One region of the Streptomyces sp. NPDC045470 genome, then DNA from elsewhere that is predicted to be linked to it. Evidence: riboswitches for the same ligand, from Rfam matches in the RefSeq annotation. Region 1 holds a riboswitch; each other region holds the start of a gene.

Evidence for each region. A riboswitch is a leader RNA that binds a small molecule or an ion and turns the genes downstream of it on or off. The one in region 1 is predicted to bind thiamine pyrophosphate.
Region 2: another riboswitch for thiamine pyrophosphate. It lies ahead of thiC (phosphomethylpyrimidine synthase ThiC); the one in region 1 lies ahead of AB0A97_RS06800 (thiamine ABC transporter substrate-binding protein).
Region 3: another riboswitch for thiamine pyrophosphate. It lies ahead of thiO (glycine oxidase ThiO); the one in region 1 lies ahead of AB0A97_RS06800 (thiamine ABC transporter substrate-binding protein).

Annotation. Positions count from the first base shown of each region.
Region 1 covers NZ_JBEZAN010000002.1:105,912-112,166, reverse strand. The annotation lists gene AB0A97_RS06810 (HNH endonuclease) at 1-553, opposite strand, end outside; gene rlmN (23S rRNA (adenine(2503)-C(2))-methyltransferase RlmN) at 1,065-2,171, shown strand; TPP riboswitch at 2,205-2,339, shown strand; gene AB0A97_RS06800 (thiamine ABC transporter substrate-binding protein) at 2,418-3,497, shown strand; gene AB0A97_RS06795 (iron ABC transporter permease) at 3,554-5,167, shown strand; gene AB0A97_RS06790 (ABC transporter ATP-binding protein) at 5,168-6,241, shown strand.
Region 2 covers NZ_JBEZAN010000008.1:138,206-144,460, reverse strand. The annotation lists gene AB0A97_RS23140 (IclR family transcriptional regulator C-terminal domain-containing protein) at 1-764, shown strand, start outside; gene AB0A97_RS23135 (SsgA family sporulation/cell division regulator) at 869-1,294, shown strand; gene AB0A97_RS23130 (YibE/F family protein) at 1,362-2,780, opposite strand; TPP riboswitch at 2,921-3,079, shown strand; gene thiC (phosphomethylpyrimidine synthase ThiC) at 3,073-4,863, shown strand; gene AB0A97_RS23120 (Bro-N domain-containing protein) at 5,158-5,835, opposite strand; gene AB0A97_RS23115 (hypothetical protein) at 6,087-6,255, opposite strand, start outside.
Region 3 covers NZ_JBEZAN010000001.1:396,762-403,016, reverse strand. The annotation lists gene pknB (Stk1 family PASTA domain-containing Ser/Thr kinase) at 1-738, opposite strand, end outside; gene AB0A97_RS01685 (thiazole synthase) at 962-1,756, opposite strand; gene thiS (sulfur carrier protein ThiS) at 1,767-1,985, opposite strand; gene thiO (glycine oxidase ThiO) at 1,982-3,283, opposite strand; TPP riboswitch at 3,368-3,483, opposite strand; gene AB0A97_RS01670 (FAD-dependent oxidoreductase) at 3,732-4,919, shown strand; gene AB0A97_RS01665 (Rv2175c family DNA-binding protein) at 5,169-5,534, shown strand; gene thiE (thiamine phosphate synthase) at 5,690-6,255, shown strand, end outside.

The DNA of each region.
Region 1 (6,255 bases):
GGTTGATCGCGCGGGCCAGCGCGTCCCCGTAGGGGTTGAGGCTCTGGAAGAACGCCTTCTTGCCGTTGTTGTGCGGCTGGCAGAGCGGCTCCAGGTTCTCCAGTTCGGTCTTGCCTCCCCATGAGCGCGGGACGATGTGGTCGATCTGGAGCTTGGCGTCCTTGGGACCGGCGCCGCACATTGCGCAGAACCTGCCCTTGACCGTGAAGACTTCCGCCTGGAGCTTCGGGGAGATGCGTGCGCCTTTGTCGGTGACCGGGGTCTGGCTCCACCCCTCGATGCGGTAGACCCAGTCGCCGCTGCCCTCGCGCCGGTAGGAGTTCACGGTGAAGTGGTCGCGCACTTCCCGGAGGCGGCGCTGACTGTGCACGTTGCCCTTGCCGAACACCTCCCGGGAGCGTTCGACCCACTCGCCCATCGTCGGCGGGTCGGACCGCCGTTCCAGCAGAAAGCGGCACGCCTCAGCCGTTTCCCGGTTCGGGAACAGCTCCGCGATCTCGCTGCTGTCCGGCTCCGGCAGCGGGCGCTGCTCCTGTCCGCTCGGCTCGTTCATGATGCGTCTCCCGTCCCGCCGCCCCATGGCTGGCGATACGGACGATCTTATGGGCGGCATGAGCGAACGGGCAAGTGATTTGGCCATGCCGCCGCAGTAGATGATTGGCGGTTTCGTGGTGTTGACCTGCAAGGATGTAAAAATCGTCGCCGCCGGAAACTGCGTGAGCAGAACGACTTTCCGGCGGCGACATCTGGTCGTGATGTTCAGCTTGGTAGGAGGCGGAGCCGTGTCGTCACCCCGGCTTCTGGTGCGGCCAGGCACGCGCTTCGTCGCAGCGGGCCGCCGACTGGTGATCGGGCTGAGGGTGAGAGGGGTCCCGCGTGGGCGGTGCCGGCGTACGCAGCTCCCGCCGTGACTGTGCAGGTGGGAGGAGGGGCCGCTCCGCCTGCTGGGGCCGTCTGTGGGCCGTGAAGGGACAGCCAGCAACCCCCAACGACCACCACCAACCACCATGACGGAACGCTCGTGGGGCAGGTCACAGAGACGCGTCTGCGACACTGGAAGAACCATGCCTAAGCCCGGAGAACTCACTTTCGTCGCGCCGCGCGGAGCCAAGAAGCCCCCGCGGCACCTTGCCGATCTCACCCCCGCCGAGCGGCGCGAAGCCGTGGCCGCGGTCGGTGAGAAGCCGTTCCGTGCCAAGCAGCTGTCGCAGCACTACTTCGCGCGGTACGCGCACGACCCGGCGGAGTGGACCGACATCCCGGCCGCGGCGCGGGAGAAGCTGGCGTCGGAGCTGGTGCCCGAGCTGATGAGTGTGGTGCGGCACATCTCCTGTGACGACGACACCACCCGCAAGACGCTGTGGAAGCTGCACGACGGGACCCTCGTGGAGTCCGTGCTGATGCGCTACCCGGACCGGGTGACGATGTGCATCTCGTCGCAGGCCGGGTGCGGCATGAACTGTCCGTTCTGCGCGACGGGGCAGGCCGGGCTGGACCGGAACCTCTCCACCGCCGAGATCGTTCATCAGATCGTCGACGGCATGCGGGCGCTGCGTGACGGTGAGGTGCCGGGTGGGCCGGCCCGGTTGTCCAACATCGTCTTCATGGGCATGGGCGAGCCGCTGGCGAACTACAAGCGGGTCGTGGGGGCGATCCGGCGGCTGACCGACCCCGAGCCCGACGGGGTGGGGCTGTCCCAGCGTGGCATCACGGTGTCCACGGTCGGTCTGGTCCCGGCGATGCTGCGGTTCGCGGACGAGGGCCTGAAGTGCCGGCTCGCGGTGTCGCTGCACGCGCCGGACGACGAGCTGCGCGACACGCTCGTACCGGTCAACACGCGCTGGAAGGTGCGGGAGGTGCTGGACGCCGCGTGGGAGTACGCGGAGAAGTCCGGACGGCGGATCTCGATCGAGTACGCGCTGATCCGGGACATCAACGACCAGGCTTGGCGCGGTGACTTGCTGGGGCGTCTGCTCAAGGGCAAGCGGGTCCATGTGAACCTGATTCCGCTGAACCCGACGCCCGGGTCGAAGTGGACCGCGTCCCGTCCCGAGGACGAGAAGGCGTTCGTCGAGGCCGTCGCCGCGCACGGTGTGCCGGTGACCGTCCGCGACACGCGCGGACAGGAGATCGACGGCGCCTGCGGGCAGCTCGCCGCCGCGGAGCGCTGACCGCCCGCTGGTACGGTGTGATCGAACAAATGCACATTCCGACAGGGGAGCGCCACAGCGCTGAGAGTGCGGCAGTGTCACGGACCGAGCGTCACGGACACCGAGGTGCCGCAGACCCTTGAACCTCGCCCGGGTCATTCCGGGTAGGAAGTTCGGTCGTCACTCATGCTGTTGCGCCCCGTCCGGCCTTCTTCGCGAAGCGCCGGGCGGGGCCGCGTCTCTTCCTGGCCAGCCAGGAGGAATTCAGTGAGCACCAACAGAAGGATCACCGTCACGGCGCTGGCCGTCGCGGCCGGCATGACGGCGCTCGCCGCGTGCGGCTCGGGAGGCAGCGGCGGCGGCAAGGATCCGAAGACCGTCACGCTCGTCAGCCACGACTCCTTCAATGTCTCGAAATCCGTGCTGGCGGAGTTCACCGAGCAGACCGGTTACAAGGTCGACGTGCTCAAGGGCGGGGACGCGGGCAAGGCCGTCAACCAGGCGATCCTGTCGAAGGGCAACCCGCAGGGTGACGTCTTCTTCGGTATCGACAACACGCTGCTGTCGCGCGGGCTGAAGGCAGGGATCTTCACTCCGTACCAGGCCAAGGGGCTGGAGAGCGTGCCCGCCGAGCTCCAGCTCGACAAGGCGGAGCACCGGGTGACGCCGGTGGACTACGGCGACACCTGCGTCAACTACGACCGGGCCTACTTCGCCGCGCACAAGATCGGGCCGCCGAAGACCTTCGACGACCTGCTCAAGCCCGAGTACAAGGGGCTGCTGGTCACCGAGAACTCCGCCACGTCGTCGCCGGGGCTCGCCTTCCAGCTCGGCACCATCGCCGAGTACGGCGAGTCCGGCTGGCAGGACTACTGGAAGAAGCTCAAGGCCAACGGCGTCGAGGTCGTGGACGGCTGGGAGCAGGCGTACAACGAGCGGTTCTCGGGTTCGGCGGCCGGTAAGGGCAAGGGGGACAAGCCCCTGGTGGTGTCGTACGCGTCGAGCCCTCCGGTGGAGGTGCTGGGCAAGAAGCCGGAGCCGAAGGAGGCGCCCACGGGCGTCGCGGTCGGCACCTGCTTCCGGCAGATCGAGTTCGCGGGCCTGCTCAAGGGCGCCAAGAACGAGAAGGGCGGCAAGGCGCTGCTGGACTTCCTGCTGAGCAAGCGGTTCCAGGAGGACATGCCGCTCCAGATGTTCGTCAACCCGGCGCGTCAGGACGCGAAGGTGCCGGAGCTGTTCACCAAGTACGGCGAGAAGATCGACAAGCCGGGGACGGTGGCTCCGGAGACGATCACCAAGAACCGCGAACAGTGGATCAAGCAGTGGTCCTCGCTCGTTCTGAAGTAACCGGCCGCGCGAGGCGGGCGCGCCGCGGACGGGCAACGGCCGGCCGGCTCGCCCTGATGGCGCTGCCGCTCGCCTTCTTCGCGCTGTTCTTCGCCTACCCGGTCGCCGCGATCGTCGGGCGCGGGCTGAAGGACGGCGGGCAGTGGCAGCCGGGCCGGGCCGGGGAGGTGCTCTCCGACCCGGACGTCCTGCGCGTCCTGTGGTTCACCGTCTGGCAGGCGGCGGCCTCGACCGGGCTCACGCTGCTGATCGCGCTCCCCGGCGCGTATGTCTTCGCGCGCTTCGAATTCCCCGGAAAGAGGCTGCTGCGGTCCGTGGTCGCGGTGCCGTTCGTCCTGCCCACGGTGGTGGTGGGGTCGGCGTTCCTGGCCCTGGTCGGGCGTGGCGGGGTGCTGGACGACCTGTGGGGCGTACGGCTGGACACGTCGGTGTGGGCGATCCTGCTGGCGCACGTCTTCTTCAACTACGCCGTGGTCGTACGGACCGTCTCCGGCCTCTGGGGGCAGCTCGACCCGCGGCAGGAGGAGGCGGCCCGGGTGCTCGGGGCGTCCCGTTGGGGCGCCTGGCGGCGGGTGACGCTGCCCGCCCTGGGGCCGGCCGTCGCTGCTGCCGCCCTGATGGTCTTCCTCTTCACCTTCACCTCCTTCGGCGTGGTGCAGATCCTGGGAGGGCCGACGTTCTCCACTCTGGAGGTGGAGATCTACCGGCAGACCGCCGACTTCCTGGACCTCCCCACGGCCGCCGTCCTCACCCTGCTGCAGTTCGCCGCCGTGCTGGCACTGCTGGCCCTGCACGCCTGGACCGTACGGCGGCGGGAGGCCGCCCTCACGCTCGTCGACCCGGCGCAGACGGTACGGCGGCCGCGCGGCGCGGGCCAGTGGGCGCTGCTGTGGGGGACGCTCGTCGTGATCGTGCTGCTGCTGGTGGTGCCGCTGGCGGTGCTGATCGAGCGGTCCTTCGCGGGGCCGGACGGCTACGGGTTCACGTTCTACCGGGCGCTGCAATCCGCCGCCTCCATGGACAGCACTTTTGCCGTCGCCCCCTTGAACGCCTTGTGGAACTCGCTCGCCTACGGGGCGGCCGCCACGCTGATCGCCCTGGTGGTGGGCGGACTGGCCGCGGCCGCGCTGACGAAGCGGGGCGGCAGGCTGGTGCGGGGGTTCGACGCGTTGCTGATGCTGCCCCTCGGGGTTTCGGCCGTGACCGTCGGCTTCGGCTTTCTGATCACTCTCGACGAGCCGCCGCTCGACCTGCGCTCGTCGTGGTGGCTGGTGCCACTGGCGCAGGCGCTGGTCGGGGTGCCCTTCGTCGTACGGACCATGCTGCCCGTGCTGCGCGCGGTGGACGAGCGGCTGCGGGAAGCGGCCGCGGTGCTGGGAGCCTCGCCCTGGCGGGTGTGGCGCGAGGTCGACCTGCCGCTGGTGCGGCGGGCCCTGCTGGTCGCCGCGGGCTTCGCCTTCGCCGTCTCGCTGGGCGAGTTCGGCGCGACGGTCTTCATCGCGCGACCGGACAACCCGACGCTGCCGGTGGCCGTCGCACGGCTGCTGGGACGCGCTGGAGAACTCAACTACGGACAGGCCATGGCACTGTCCACGATCTTGATGGTGGTGTGCGCGGGCGCGCTGCTGGCGCTGGAGCGCATCCGCACCGACCAGGCCGGAGAGTTTTAGATGGCGGGACACGCCGATACGGGACGCGCCGACACGGCGGACGGGGCACTGCTGCGGCTGGACGACGTCACCGTCCGCTTCCGCACCGGGCAGCCGCCGGCGCTGGACGCGGTCGACCTGAGCGTCGCCGCGCAGGAGACCGTGTGCGTGCTGGGGCCCAGCGGCAGCGGCAAGTCCACGCTTCTGCGGGTCGTGGCGGGACTGCAGGCCGCCGACGCGGGGCGCGTCTTCCTGGAAGGACGGGACCAGTCGGGCGTGCCCACCCACCGCCGCGGCCTCGGGCTGATGTTCCAGGACCACCAGCTCTTCCCGCAGCGCGACGTCGGCGGGAACGTGGCCTTCGGCCTGCGCATGCGAGGCGCGTCACGTGCCGAACAGGAGCGTACGGTTGCCGAACTCCTGGACCTGGTGGGTCTGCCCGGCGCCCAGCGGCGTGCGGTGGCGGCGCTGTCCGGCGGCGAACAACAGCGGGTCGCGCTGGCCCGCGCACTCGCACCGCGGCCACGGCTGCTGATGCTGGACGAGCCGCTCGGCCAGCTCGACCGCGGCCTGCGGGAGCGCCTGGTCGTCGAACTGCGCAGAGTCTTCGGCGAGCTGGGGACGACCGTGCTGGCCGTGACGCACGACCAGGGCGAAGCCTTCGCGCTGGCCGATCGGGTGGTGGTCATGCAGGAGGGGCGGATCGCGCAGAGCGGTACCCCGCTGGAGGTCTGGCAGCGCCCCGCCACCGAGTTCGTCGCCCGCTTCCTGGGCTTCGACAACGTGGTGGAGGCGACCGTACGGGGCGGGTCCGCCGACACCCCCTGGGGGAAGATCCCGGTACCGGACGGCACACCGGACGGCCCGTGCCGCCTGCTGGTGCGCCCGGCCGGGGTGCGCATCACGGCCGCCGCGGACGGGCTGCCGTGCAGGGTAGCGGCCCGCACCTTCCGCGGTACCCATGTCGCGCTGCTCCTCCAGCCGGACACCGGGCCGCAGGTGGAGGCGGCCTGCGCGCTGCGGGACGCCCCACAGGACGGGGAGCCGGTGGGCGTCACCTTCGCGGCCGAGGACGTCGTGGTCCTGAACCGCTGAGGGACGCCCACCAC
Region 2 (6,255 bases), on a different contig from region 1:
ACGGTGAATCCGTTTCGCACCCCACGTTGATCGGCTCGGTGCAGCGGGCGCTGCGCCTGCTGGAGGCGGTGGGCGCGCACTCCGCCGGTGCGCCGGCCAAACAGCTGGCCAGGGAGGCGGGGTTGCCGCTTCCGACGACGTACCACCTGCTGCGGACCCTGACGCACGAGGGCTATCTGCGCCGTGAGAACGGAGTGTTCGTCTACGGGGAGGCCGCCGGCTCCATCGGGAGGGCGGGCGCCGAGCGGTGCCGCCGTGCCGAGCTGGGGGACACGCTGGCCGTCCTGGGCGAACGGATCGGCGCCGCGGCCTACTTCGCGGTCTACCGGGAGGGTGAGGTGGAGGTCGTGGCAGCCACCGAGGACCCGCAACGGCCGCCGGTCGAGGAGTGGGTGGACTTCCGTACCACCGCGCACGCACATGCGATCGGGCAATGTTTGCTCGCACAACTCGACGAACGGTCCAGGAAGGACCACCTGGCCCGGTACCCGGTGCAGTCGCTCACGCCCTACTCGGTGCGGTGCGAGGGCGATCTGCTGCACCGCCTGGACGCGGTGCGCCGCGCCCAAGTCGCCTATGAGCAACAGGAATATGCCTTGGGCACAGTATGCTCGGCGATTCCGATCCAGGTGGGTTCGGCGGCCGCGACCGTGGCGATTTCTCTTCCCGCGAGCGACGCTCAGCGCCTACACTGCGTCACCGAACGACTACGCAGAATGGTGGAGGCGACGTTAACAACACTCGCTTTCTCTATCAGTATCTGAAAAATCACTCCTTGTGATCCGCTTGCACGTGACAGACGATGGCGTCAATGGGGCCAAGAAGGACGATTCCTGGCCATCTCCGACCAAGTCCGGGGCAGAGGTTGATGACCGACACAGTTCAGGCAGAAGTGATCATGAGCTTCCTCGTGTCCGAGGAGCTCGCCTTCCGTATCCCGGTGGAGCTGTACTTCGACCGCGCGGACCCCTATGCGGTCAGCTTCACCTTCGACCTTCCCGGCGATGTGCCTGTGACCTGGGCCTTCAGTCGGGAGCTGCTGCTGGACGGACTGAGCAAGCCGTCCGGTGAGGGTGACGTACGTATCGAGCCGTCCTCCTCCGAGCACCTCAGCGATGTCTTCATCAGCCTCCAGGTGGCCGATGAACGGGCGCTGTTCCGTGCCGGCGCTCCGCCGCTGGTGGCCTTCCTCGACCGTACGGACCGACTCGTACCGATCGGGGAGGAAGAGGTGTGCGACACGCTCGACTCGACACTGGACCGCATTCTTTCGGAGGCGCAGAAGGCGGGGTGAGCGGGCCGCCGCTGCCGGCTCGTTGCCGGAACCCGGTCGGCCCGGGCCGGGTGGCCCGGCCGCCGGTTCAGTGTGCGCGCCGCCGCCTGCCGCTGCCGGCGCCCCGACCCGCGCGTCGTCCCGCACTTCGCCCCGTGCTCGGCCTCGTACCCCGCCCTGGACCTCGGCGGGTGCCCCGGCCCGGCTCCAGGCCCGTCTCCCGGTCCGCGGAGACGACCAGCGCGGCCAGCAGGGTGGTCAGCGGTACGGACGCGACCAGGCCGATGCTGCCCACCAGTGTGCGTACGACTTCCTCGGCGACCACCTCACTCGTGGCGACCGTACCGACACTGCTCTGTGCGATCGTGAACAGCAACAGCAGTGGCAGTGCCGCGCCCGCGTAGGCGAGGACGAGCGTGTTGACGACGGACGCGATGTGATCGCGGCCGATGCGCATCGCCGACGTGTAGAGCCTGCGCCAGCCTGCCGACGGGTCGGCCTCCTTCAGCTCCCAGACCGCGGCGGTCTGGGTGACCGTCACGTCGTCGAGCACACCCAGAGACCCGATGATGATGCCTGCCAGCAGCAGACCGCGGACCTCGATGTCGGGGTAGAGGCCGTGCACCAGCCCGGTCTGGTCGTCGGTGTTGCCGGTCAGCAGGGCCCACCCGATGAAGAGGGAGCCGAGCAGGCCGATCAGCAGCAGCGAGGCCAGCGTGCCCAGTACGGCGACGGACGTACGTGCGGTCAGGCCGTGGCACAGGTAGAGGGCGACCAGCATGATCGCGCTGCCCCCGACGACGGCGACCACCAGGGGATTCGATCCCTGGAGGATGGCAGGGAGGATGAACAGCGTCAGCACCAGGAAGCTCACGACGAGCGCGACCAGCGCGAGAGCCCCGCGAAGCCGCCCGACCACGACGACCGCCGCGGCGAAGAGGGCGGCGAGCACCCACATCGGGAAGGTTCGGTCCACATCGGTGACCGAATACTGCAAGTCTTTGGGCGCTTTGGGTGCGTACGCGACCACGACACCTTGCCCGGCCTTGTAGTGCCGCGTGGCGTCGGGCGTCACGATCGACTCGAACCGCCGGCCCGTGTCCTTCCCGGTGGTCACCTCGACGATGGCCCGCTCGCAGTGCTTGGCCTGCTGGGGGCCGGTGGGGGAGGACGGTTGCTGCTGCGAAGGCTGCTGTTGCTGCTGGGCATGGACGTCCGCACAGTTCACTTCCTCGACCTTCACCACCTTCGCCTTCTCGGTGGGCTGGTCGAAGCCGACACCGGACGGCTTGTGGCCGGGTGCGCCGCCCGGCCACAGCACGACCAGTCCGACCAGGACCGCGGCGGTGAACGGGATGAGCACCGCCGCGATGACTTTGCGGAGGTGGCGCGAGACGGGGGCCGCGGGGCCGTGGCTGTGCCCGTGCCCATGACTGTGCCCGTGCCCTTGGCCGGGGCCAGGCTCGTGTTCGGCTCCGGTCCTGGCTCCGGCCCCGGCTGCGGGCACGGGCCCGGACCCGTGCGACGGACCGGAAGCGTGGTCGTGCGCGGAGTGCGAAGGCTCGTTGCTGGTCACCGCCCGATCATCGCAAGAACTGGCAGGGCCCCCTGTTCACCGCGCCACACCGGCCGCTACCGTGGTGGCACCTTTGCAATCGCGGGAGCTCGGAGCACCGGGCTGAGAGGGCGCTGACCCCCGTACGGAACGTCCGGCCGAAGCCGGGAACGCCGTCACGGACATCGCTGCGTCGACCGCCGAACCTGTTACCGGGTAATGCCGGCGTAGGGAGTGGGTCTTCATGACTCTGCAGGATGCACGCACGCCCGAAAACGGCCAGAACTCCGCCACGGAGATCGGCTGGCACAAGGGCTACCTCACCGGATCGCGCCCCGACCTCCGGGTTCCGGTCCGGCGTGTGCACCTCACCAACGGCAAGGACGTGACGCTCTACGACACGTCAGGGCCGTACACCGACCCCAACATCGAAAACGACGTCCGCCGCGGCCTGGCGCCGCTGCGGGAGAACTGGATCATCAGCCGCGGCGACACCGAGGAGTACGCGGGGCGGCCGCCCCGGCCCGAGGACGACGGCCTCAAGCACACCTCGCCGCGCGGCGGCCTGAAGAACCTCGACGCGGTCTTCCCCGGCCGCCCCCGGCAGCCGCGCCGGGGCCGGGGCGGCGCCGCGGTCACCCAGCTCGCGTACGCGCGGCGGGGCGAGGTCACGGCGGAGATGGAGTACGTGGCGATCCGCGAGAACGTCTCCCCCGAGTTCGTACGGGACGAGATCGCGGCCGGCCGGGCGGTCCTGCCCGCCAACGTCAACCACCCGGAGATCGAGCCGATGATCATCGGCAAGAACTTCCTGGTGAAGGTCAACGCGAACATCGGCAACTCCGCCGTCACCTCCTCCATCGAGGAGGAGGTGGAGAAGATGACCTGGGCGACCCGCTGGGGCGCCGACACGGTCATGGACCTGTCCACCGGCCGCAACATCCACACCACCCGCGAATGGGTGCTGCGCAACTCCCCCGTGCCCATCGGCACCGTCCCCCTCTACCAGGCACTGGAGAAGGTGGACGGCAAGGCCGAGGAACTGTCCTGGGAGATCTACAAGGACACGGTCGTCGAACAGGCCGAACAGGGCGTGGACTACATGACCGTCCACGCGGGTGTCCTGCTGCGGTACGTGCCCCTGACGGCCCGCCGCAAGACCGGCATCGTCTCGCGCGGTGGTTCGATCATGGCGGCGTGGTGCCTCGCGCACCACAAGGAATCGTTCCTCTACACCCATTTCGAAGAACTCTGCGAGATCCTCGCCTCCTACGACGTCACGTACTCCCTCGGCGACGGTCTGCGCCCCGGGTCCATCGCGGACGCCAACGACGAGGCGCAGTTCGCGGAGTTGCGGACGCTCGGCGAGCTGAACTCGATCGCCAAGCGGCACGGCGTACAGACGATGATCGAGGGCCCGGGACACGTCCCGATGCACAAGATCAAGGAGAACATCGACCTCCAGCAGGAGATCTGCGAAGAGGCCCCGTTCTACACGCTCGGCCCGCTGACCACGGACATCGCGCCCGCGTACGACCACATCACCTCCGGGATCGGCGCGGCGATGATCGCCTGGTGGGGCACGGCGATGCTCTGCTACGTCACGCCGAAGGAGCACCTGGGCCTGCCGGACCGGGACGACGTGAAGACCGGTGTCATCACGTACAAGATCGCGGCCCATGCGGCGGACCTGGCCAAGGGCCACCCCGGGGCCCAGGAGTGGGACGACGCGCTGTCCGACGCGCGCTTCGAGTTCCGGTGGGAGGACCAGTTCAACCTGGCCCTCGACCCGGACACGGCCCGCGCCTTCCACGACGAGACGCTGCCGGCGGAGCCGGCGAAGACGGCGCACTTCTGTTCCATGTGCGGCCCGAAGTTCTGCTCCATGAAGATCTCGCAGGACATCCGCCGCGAGCACGGTGGCGACCTGGCGGTCGGCACGGAGGCGGCTGCGGAGGCAGCGGCCGGAATGGCCGAGAAGTCGAAGGAGTTCGCGGCGGCGGGGAATCGGGTGTATCTGCCGATCGCGGAGTGAGAGTTTCCGAGAGCGTAACCTCCCGTTACGGTCTCAGGAGCTCACCGGGGCGTTGTCCACAGGCTGGTGCGATCCCCGCGGCATGGCTATCGTGCAACAACGTCCGGGCCCGAAGCCGCAAGTTCCGATTGCGACTTCGGGCCCGTTGCGTACGCGCCGTACCGGGTCAGCGAGGCCCCGTACACCTCGGGGCCCCGTAGGCGCCCACCCCGGCCTGTCGGATACACCCCCGTTTGAGCAGCATCCGCAGCGAGTCGTGCACGCGGTGCTCGGTGAGTCCGGTCCGCTGGGCGATCACCCGCAACGGGTATCTGGTGACACTGAGTTGACGAGCGCCGGAGCAAGGTAGGCCGCTACGGCCCAGATGTCTCCGGTGACGACCAAGTGTCGGCCTTTCCAGTCCGCGAGCAGATCGTCGGGGGTCAAAGCGGGGTTCACGGGGGCCGGTGAGTCGGCTCCGCACAGCTTGTCCGCGATGCGCTCCAGCGATTCGGCCATGCTGCCGAGCAAACGCATCTCCTGGTTTCGCAGCGCCGTGTACGTCTCGTCCATACGGAGGTCGTGTTCCTCAAGGCGGATGATCGCGTCGGCGACGTGATCGGGAATGGTGTAGGCCGCAGGTGCCGCTGGGGCACCGGCTCGGGCAGTGGCTCCACTCAATGAGTACGTACCGTCCCGCTGCACGGCTGCGACTACTTCCGCCACCCAGCATTTGAACGGCTCGGCTTCGGCCTTGGTGCACGCGTTGACGAGCATGATGAGCCCATGGAGGTCCACCATGTTCATCGATGTCTTGAGCCGGTGACCTGCAATCTTGCGGGAAGCGTCTGCCCCACAGACGCTTCGTGCAAGAGCGCCGAGCACTTTGATTCCCGCCTTGGGCACATGGGCCATAAGCGCTTGGCGCGTGTTGTCGTAGCCCAGGTTGACGGCGACATCCACAGCCGGAAACCAATGCGTTCCGTCCGGCATGGTCAGCCTTCATACCCGCGCCCCTGCCGCCGCGTACACGAAGTCGTTGACGTCGATAGCTTCCTGCCGTCCCGCGTGCGGGGACCGTGCGTCTTGTGTGCTCATGGTGAGCATCACCTCCACCGCCGAACGTAAGTCCCCCGCCACCCCAACCCCCGCCCGATAAACCGCATTTCACTTCATCGTGGCGGGTCCGCGCACAGCCGAGGGGGGCCCGGTATCGGACCCCCCTCGGGTGTGGCGTGCGGGCGCTATTCAGGATGGTGGTCCGGGCCCCCGTAGTCGGGGCTGGTGAAGTCCGGGCTGGTGAAGCGGGGTCGGGGAGCGGCGGGCGGGCCGCCGTCCGGGCTGGTGAAGTCGGGCCGTGAGTAGCCCAGGGTCGGGATACGGCCGCCGTCGACGCCGCGGCGCGGCACGTAA
Region 3 (6,255 bases), on a different contig from region 1:
CTCGGGCGCGTACGTGGAAGGGGCCGGCACGTCCTCGTGCAGGTGCTGGTAGAGCACCTGGGCGGCGCTGCCGCCGGAGTGCGGCTTGCCACCGGTCAGCATCTCGAACAGCACGACACCGCACGCGTAGACGTCCGCGGGCGGCCCCGCCGCACCGTCCGTACTGTCTTCGATGCGCTCGGGTGCCATGTAGGAGACCGTGCCCAGGACCGAGCCGGTCGAGGCGGTGCTGTTCGTGCCCACGGTCCGTACGAGGCCGAAGTCGGCGACCTTGACCCGGCCGTCGTCGCCGATCAGGACGTTCTCCGGCTTCATGTCGCGGTGCACCAGCCCGGCCCGGTGGGCGGCGCCCAGCGCGGCCAGGATCGGTTCCGCGATGTCCAGCGCCGCCCGCGGCTGGAGGGCGCCGCGCTCGCGCAGGACGTCGCGCAGCGTGCACCCGGCGACGTACTCCATGGCCAGGTACACGTACGTGCCGTCGGTGCCCTGGTCGTAGACGCCCACCACGTTGGGGTGGTCGAGCCGGGCTGCGGACTTGGCCTCGCGGATGAAGCGGTCGACGAACGCGGCGTCGGCCGCCAGCGACGGGTGCATCACCTTCAGGGCGAGCACCCGGTCCAGCCGGGTGTCCACGGCCCGGTAGACCGTGGCCATGCCGCCGGCGGCGACGCGCGCCTGCACCTGGTACCGGCCGTCGAGCAGCTGCCCGACCAGCGGGTCCTGAAGGGTCGTATCCACGGCAGACGAGTCTACGAGCCGCCGCGGCGGTGCCGGACGCCCTGCCCGGAACCGTGGGCCATTGCATCCGAACAGTGACAGGAGCGGGCCGTCGGCCGGGCCGGGATGTGCCGGATGCCCGTTTCGCGGGGTGGGTGGTGGCGGGCGATGGCGGGCGGCGGCCGATCAGGGGCGCCGCCCGCCGTGCCTCGGGTGTCCGCCGTACCCCGAGAGGCCCGGTGGCTCAGAAGGCCGGGCGCTCCGGGTCCAGCGCGGCGACGCCCTCCGCCGGGGAGGAAGCCTCCGCGTAGTGGCGGCGCGGGATGCGCCCGGCCCGGTACGCCAGCCGGCCGCCCTCGACCGCGTGCCGCATCGCCTCCGCCATCAGGACGGGCTCCTGCGCACGGGTCACCGCCGACGCCAGCATCACCGCGGCGCAGCCCAGCTCCATGGCCAGGGCGGCGTCGGAGGCGGTGCCGGCGCCCGCGTCCAGGATCACCGGGACCCCGGCCCGCTCGGTGATCAGTTGGAAGTTGTGCGGATTGCGGATGCCGAGTCCGGAGCCGATGGGGGAGCCCAGCGGCATGATCGCGGCGCAGCCCACGTCCTCCAGCTTGCGGGCCAGCACCGGGTCGTCGTTGGTGTACGGCAGGACGGTGAAGCCGTCGTCCACCAGGGTCTCCGCGGCGTCCAGCAGCTCGACCGGGTCGGGCAGCAGCGTGCGCTCGTCCGCGACCACCTCCAGCTTGACCCAGTCGGTGCCCAGCGCCTCCCGGGCCAGCCGGGCGGTCAGCACCGCCTCGCCCGCGGTGAAGCAGCCCGCGGTGTTCGGCAGCACACGGATGCCGTGCCGTTCCAGTACGGACAGCACCGAACCCTGCACGGTCGGGTCCAGGCGGCGCATGGCGACCGTCGTCAGCTCCGTACCGGAGGCGAGCAGCGCCCGCTCCAGGACGTCGAGACTGGGCGCCCCGCCCGTCCCCATGATGAGACGGGAGTGGAAGGTGGTGTCGGCGATGGTGAGGAGATCGTCGGCCATGACGTACGGATCAGCCTCCCTGTACTGCGGTGAGGACCTCGACGCGGTCGCCGTCGCCGAGCGCGGTGGCGGGCCACTGGCCGCGCGGCACCACGGCCTCGTTGACGGCGGCGGCCACGCCGCCCGGTGCCGTGGTCAGACCGGCGACGAGCCGGTCCAGGGTGAGCCCGCCGGGGAACTCCCGGGGCTCGCCGTTCACGGAGACGGTGATGGGCGTGGTGACGGTCATACGGACTGCTCCTGAGGGGCGGGGGCGGCCGTGGGGCCCTGGTCGGTGCCGTTCGCGGGAGCCTGAGGGGGACCGGACGACGGGACGGGGCCCGGCGACGGCACGGGACCGGACGGCGGGACGGGGCCGGACGGCGGCACGGAGCCGGACGAGGTCGGGAGGCCGGGCGCGTCCGGCGCGAAGCGGTCCGGGGTGAACGCCCGGGCCTCCTCCGGCAGCGGGCCGCCGGTCAGCGCCGCCGCCATCACGTCGCCCGTGACCGGCGTCAGCAGCACCCCGTTGCGGTGGTGGCCGGTCGCCACCAGCAGGCCGGGCAGCGCGGTCGGGCCGAGCAGCGGCGCGTTGTCGGGCGAGCCGGGGCGCAGGCCGGCGCGGGACTCGACCAGGGGCAGTTCGGTGATGCCGGGGACCAGCTCATGGGCGTCCCGCAGCAGCTCGTAGACCCCGCCCGCGGTGACTGTGGTGTCCCAGCCCAGCTCCTCGCTGGTGGCGCCGACGACCAGCTCGCCGTTCTCGCGCGGTACGAGGTAGAGCGGGCCGCCGCGCACCACGGCCCGTACGGTGCGGGACAGAAACGGTACGCCGCCGGGCAGGCCGTCCGGCATCCGCAACCGCAGCACCTGGCCCTTGACCGGGCGGACCGGCGGCAGCACGTCCTCCGGGACGCCCGCCAGCAGCCCGCTCCGGCTGCCCGCCGCGAGGACCACCTGCCCGGCCGTGATCCGAGTGCCGTCGGCCAGTTCGGCGCCGGTGGCGCGGCCCCGCACGACGGTCAGCCGCTCGGCGGCGGCGCGGAGGAGGACGACCCCGGCCCGCTCGCAGGCGGCGAGCAGCGCGGCGGCCAGCCGCCGCGGGTCGACCTGGTGGTCCCCGTCCACGCGCAGGCCCCCGCGCACGCCCGGCGCGAGCAACGGCTCCAGGCGCCGGCACTCGCGCCCCGTCAGCCACTCGGACTCCAGGCCGCTGCGGAGCTGGAGGGCGTGCAGGTCGCGCAGGTGGGCGCGGTCGTCGGCGTCCAGCGCGACGGCCAGGGTGCCGCACCGGCGGTAGCCGAGGTCCAGCCCGCTCGCCTCGGTCAGCTCGGCGGCGAACTCGGGGTAGCGGCGCGCGGAGGCGAGGTTGAGGCCGAGCAGCGTCTGCTCGCCGTAGTGCAGCTCGGTGACGGCGGCCAGCATCCCCGCCGCGACCTGGGCGGCGCCGCCGCCGGGGTCCGGATCGGCGACGGCGGTCCGCAACCCGAGCCGGGCCGCCCGCCAGGCGGTGACCAGGCCGATGACGCCGCCGCCGATGACGAGCACGTCGGGGCTCGCGCCGGGGGCGGAGGCCGCCCCGGGGGGTGTCGGTTTCCGTGCGGGTGGATGCGTGTTCCGTACGGGTGGATGCATGGGCGTCCAGCCCCTCCCTTCGCCGGCATGACCCGGATCAGGTTCGTACGGTCGGAGGCCGCGTCAGCCTCCCTCTCAGCCCGGTCGCGTCCGGGCTCCCGCGTGTGCGTTCACCGGCAACCCTAGTACGGGCCGCCGACGCGCCGTAAGGGAGCGCCGGGAGCGGGGAGCGGGGCCGGCGCCGGCGGGTCACGGACCGTGACGTTGTGTCATAGATCTCGTTGCGCGGTGCTCCAGGTCGCGAGACACACCGTCTTACAGTGATCGGGTGAGCGAGCAGACCCAGCCCCAGGACCCTGACCGCGCGCGCCAGGACCGCGAATCCGCCGAGCGCGCGGCCGAACGCAACCGGCGCGCCGTCATCGTCGGCGCCGGACTGGCCGGTGTGCAGACCGCCGTCGCCCTGCGCGAACAGGGCTGGCGCGGAGCGGTCACGGTGCTCGGCGAAGAGCCGCACCAGCCGTACGACCGCCCGCCGCTGTCCAAGGCCGTGCTGCTCGGCAAGGCCGACGGGTCCGCCTTCGACGTGGACTTCGAGGCGCTCGGCATCGAACTGCTGCTGGGCCGCCGCGCCATAGGGCTCGCGGCCGGCTCGCGGGTACTGGAGACGGACGCCGGGCCGCTGCCGTACGACCACCTGGTGATCGCCACCGGCGCCGAACCGGTCACGCTGCCCGGCTGCGACGGGCTGCCGGACGTCCACGTCCTGCGCACCCTCGACGACGCCGAGCGGCTGCGGCCCGTACTGACCGGGCAGCGCGAGGTCGTGGTCGTCGGCGCGGGCTGGATCGGCGCGGAGTTCACCACGGCGGCGCGCGAGGCGGGCTGCCGGGTGACGGTCGTCGAGGCCGCCGACCGGCCGCTGGCCGGCGCGCTGCCCGCCGAGGTCGCCGCTCCCATGGCGGCCTGGTACGAGGACAGCGGCGCCCGGCTGCGGACCGGCGCCCGGGTCGCCGCGGTCACCGAGGGCGCGGTGACGCTCGCCGACGGCGCGGTGCTCACCGCCGACGCGGTCGTCGTGGGCATCGGCGCCCGCCCCGCGACCTCCTGGCTGGCCGGTTCCGGCGTCGAGCTGTCGCCCGAGGACCGCTCCGTCCTGGCCGACGAACGGCTGCGCACCACGCAGCCCGACGTGTACGCGGTCGGCGACTGCGTCTCCTTCCCGTCCGCCCGCTACGGCAGCCGCCTGCTGGTCCACCACTGGGACAACGCCCTGCACGGGCCGCGCACGGTGGCCGCCACCATCGTCCGCGGCGCCGCCGAGGGGCCGGTGTACGACCCGGTCCCGTACTTCTGGTCCGAGCAGTTCGGCCGTTTCGTGCAGTACGCCGGGCACCACGCGGGCGCCGACGAGACGGTGTGGCGCGGCGACCCGGAGAGCGCCGCCTGGTCGGTGGTCTGGCTGCGCGAGGGCGTGCTCGTCGCGCTGCTGGCGGTCGGCCGGCCCCGTGACCTGGCCCAGGGACGCAGGCTCATCGAGCGGGGCGCGGTGCTGGACCGGCGGATGGCGGCGGACGCGTCCGTACCGCTGAAGTCGGCGGCGGTCTGAGGCGACGCGGGGCGGCCCGGGGTGATCTGGGGCGGCTTGGGACGGCCTGAGGCGGCCTGGGGGGGCGTGGGGCGACCCGAGGCGGCGTGGGGCGGAACCCGGTGCCGGAGCCGGGCCCGTGGCTCCGGCGGGTGGTGCGTCCGGTGGCGTTGCCCGGTGGCGCGTCCGGCGGTGCGTTCGGGTGCTGTGGGCTGCGCCGATGGCGATGCCCGGCTACCGGCTGTCAGTGCGAGGTGGCAGGCTTGTCCCGTGACCGAGATTGACGCAAAGATCGATGGACTCGTCCCCGCCTGGCTCACCCTCCCCGACATCGCCGAGATGATCGGTGTCGAGGTGACGCGTGTGCGGCAGCTGGTGAAGGAGGGCCAGCTGATCGCGGTGCGCCGTGGCGAGAACCGTGCCCTGCATGTGCCGGCCGACTTCATCAAGGACGGCAAGGTCGTCAAGGGCCTCGTCGGGACGCTGACGCTCCTCCGGGACGACGGCTTCGCCGACGAGGAGATGCTGGAATGGCTCTTCACCGCCGACGAGACCCTGCCGGGCACCCCCGCCCAGGCCCTGCGGGAGAATCGCGGTACGGAGGTGAAGCGCCGGGCCCAGGCGCTCGCCGTCTAGGCCCGCTCCCTGCTGCGGGGCGCACCCGTGCGCCGAGTGCGTCCGCAGCCGTACCACCGTCGTGACCGCACCCGTGGCCGCGACCGTCTTCGCACCACTGGCGTACGGACCGGAAGGCCCGGTCCGTACGCCGCAGACCTGGGGGGACCCGCTCGATGAGCACCGCACGCCATGCCCTGTCCGACGCCCGGCTCTACCTGTGCACGGACGCCCGCAAGCGCCAGGGCGACCTGGTGCCCTTCCTGGACGCGGTGCTCACGTCGGGCGTGGACATCGTGCAACTGCGCGACAAGGGCATGGAGGCCGCCGAAGAGCTGGCCCACCTGAAGACCTTCGCGGACGCCTGCCGCCGGCACGGCAAGCTGCTCGCGGTCAACGACCGCGCCGACGTCGCCCACGCCATCGGCTCGGACGTCCTGCACCTGGGCCAGGGCGACCTGCCGGTGCCCGCCGCCCGTGCCGTCCTCGGCGACGACGTGCTGATCGGCCGGTCCACCCACGCCGAGGCGGAGGTGGACGCCGCGCTGGCCGAGCCCGGCGTGGACTACTTCTGCACCGGACCCTGCTGGCCCACCCCGACCAAGCCCGGCCGCCACGCCCCCGGCCTGGACCTGGTCCGCTACGCCGCCGTGCGGCGGCCCGAACGCCCCTGGTTCGCCATCGGGGGGATCGACGCGTCCAACCTGGACCAGGTGCTGGACGCGGGCGCCCGCCGGGTGGT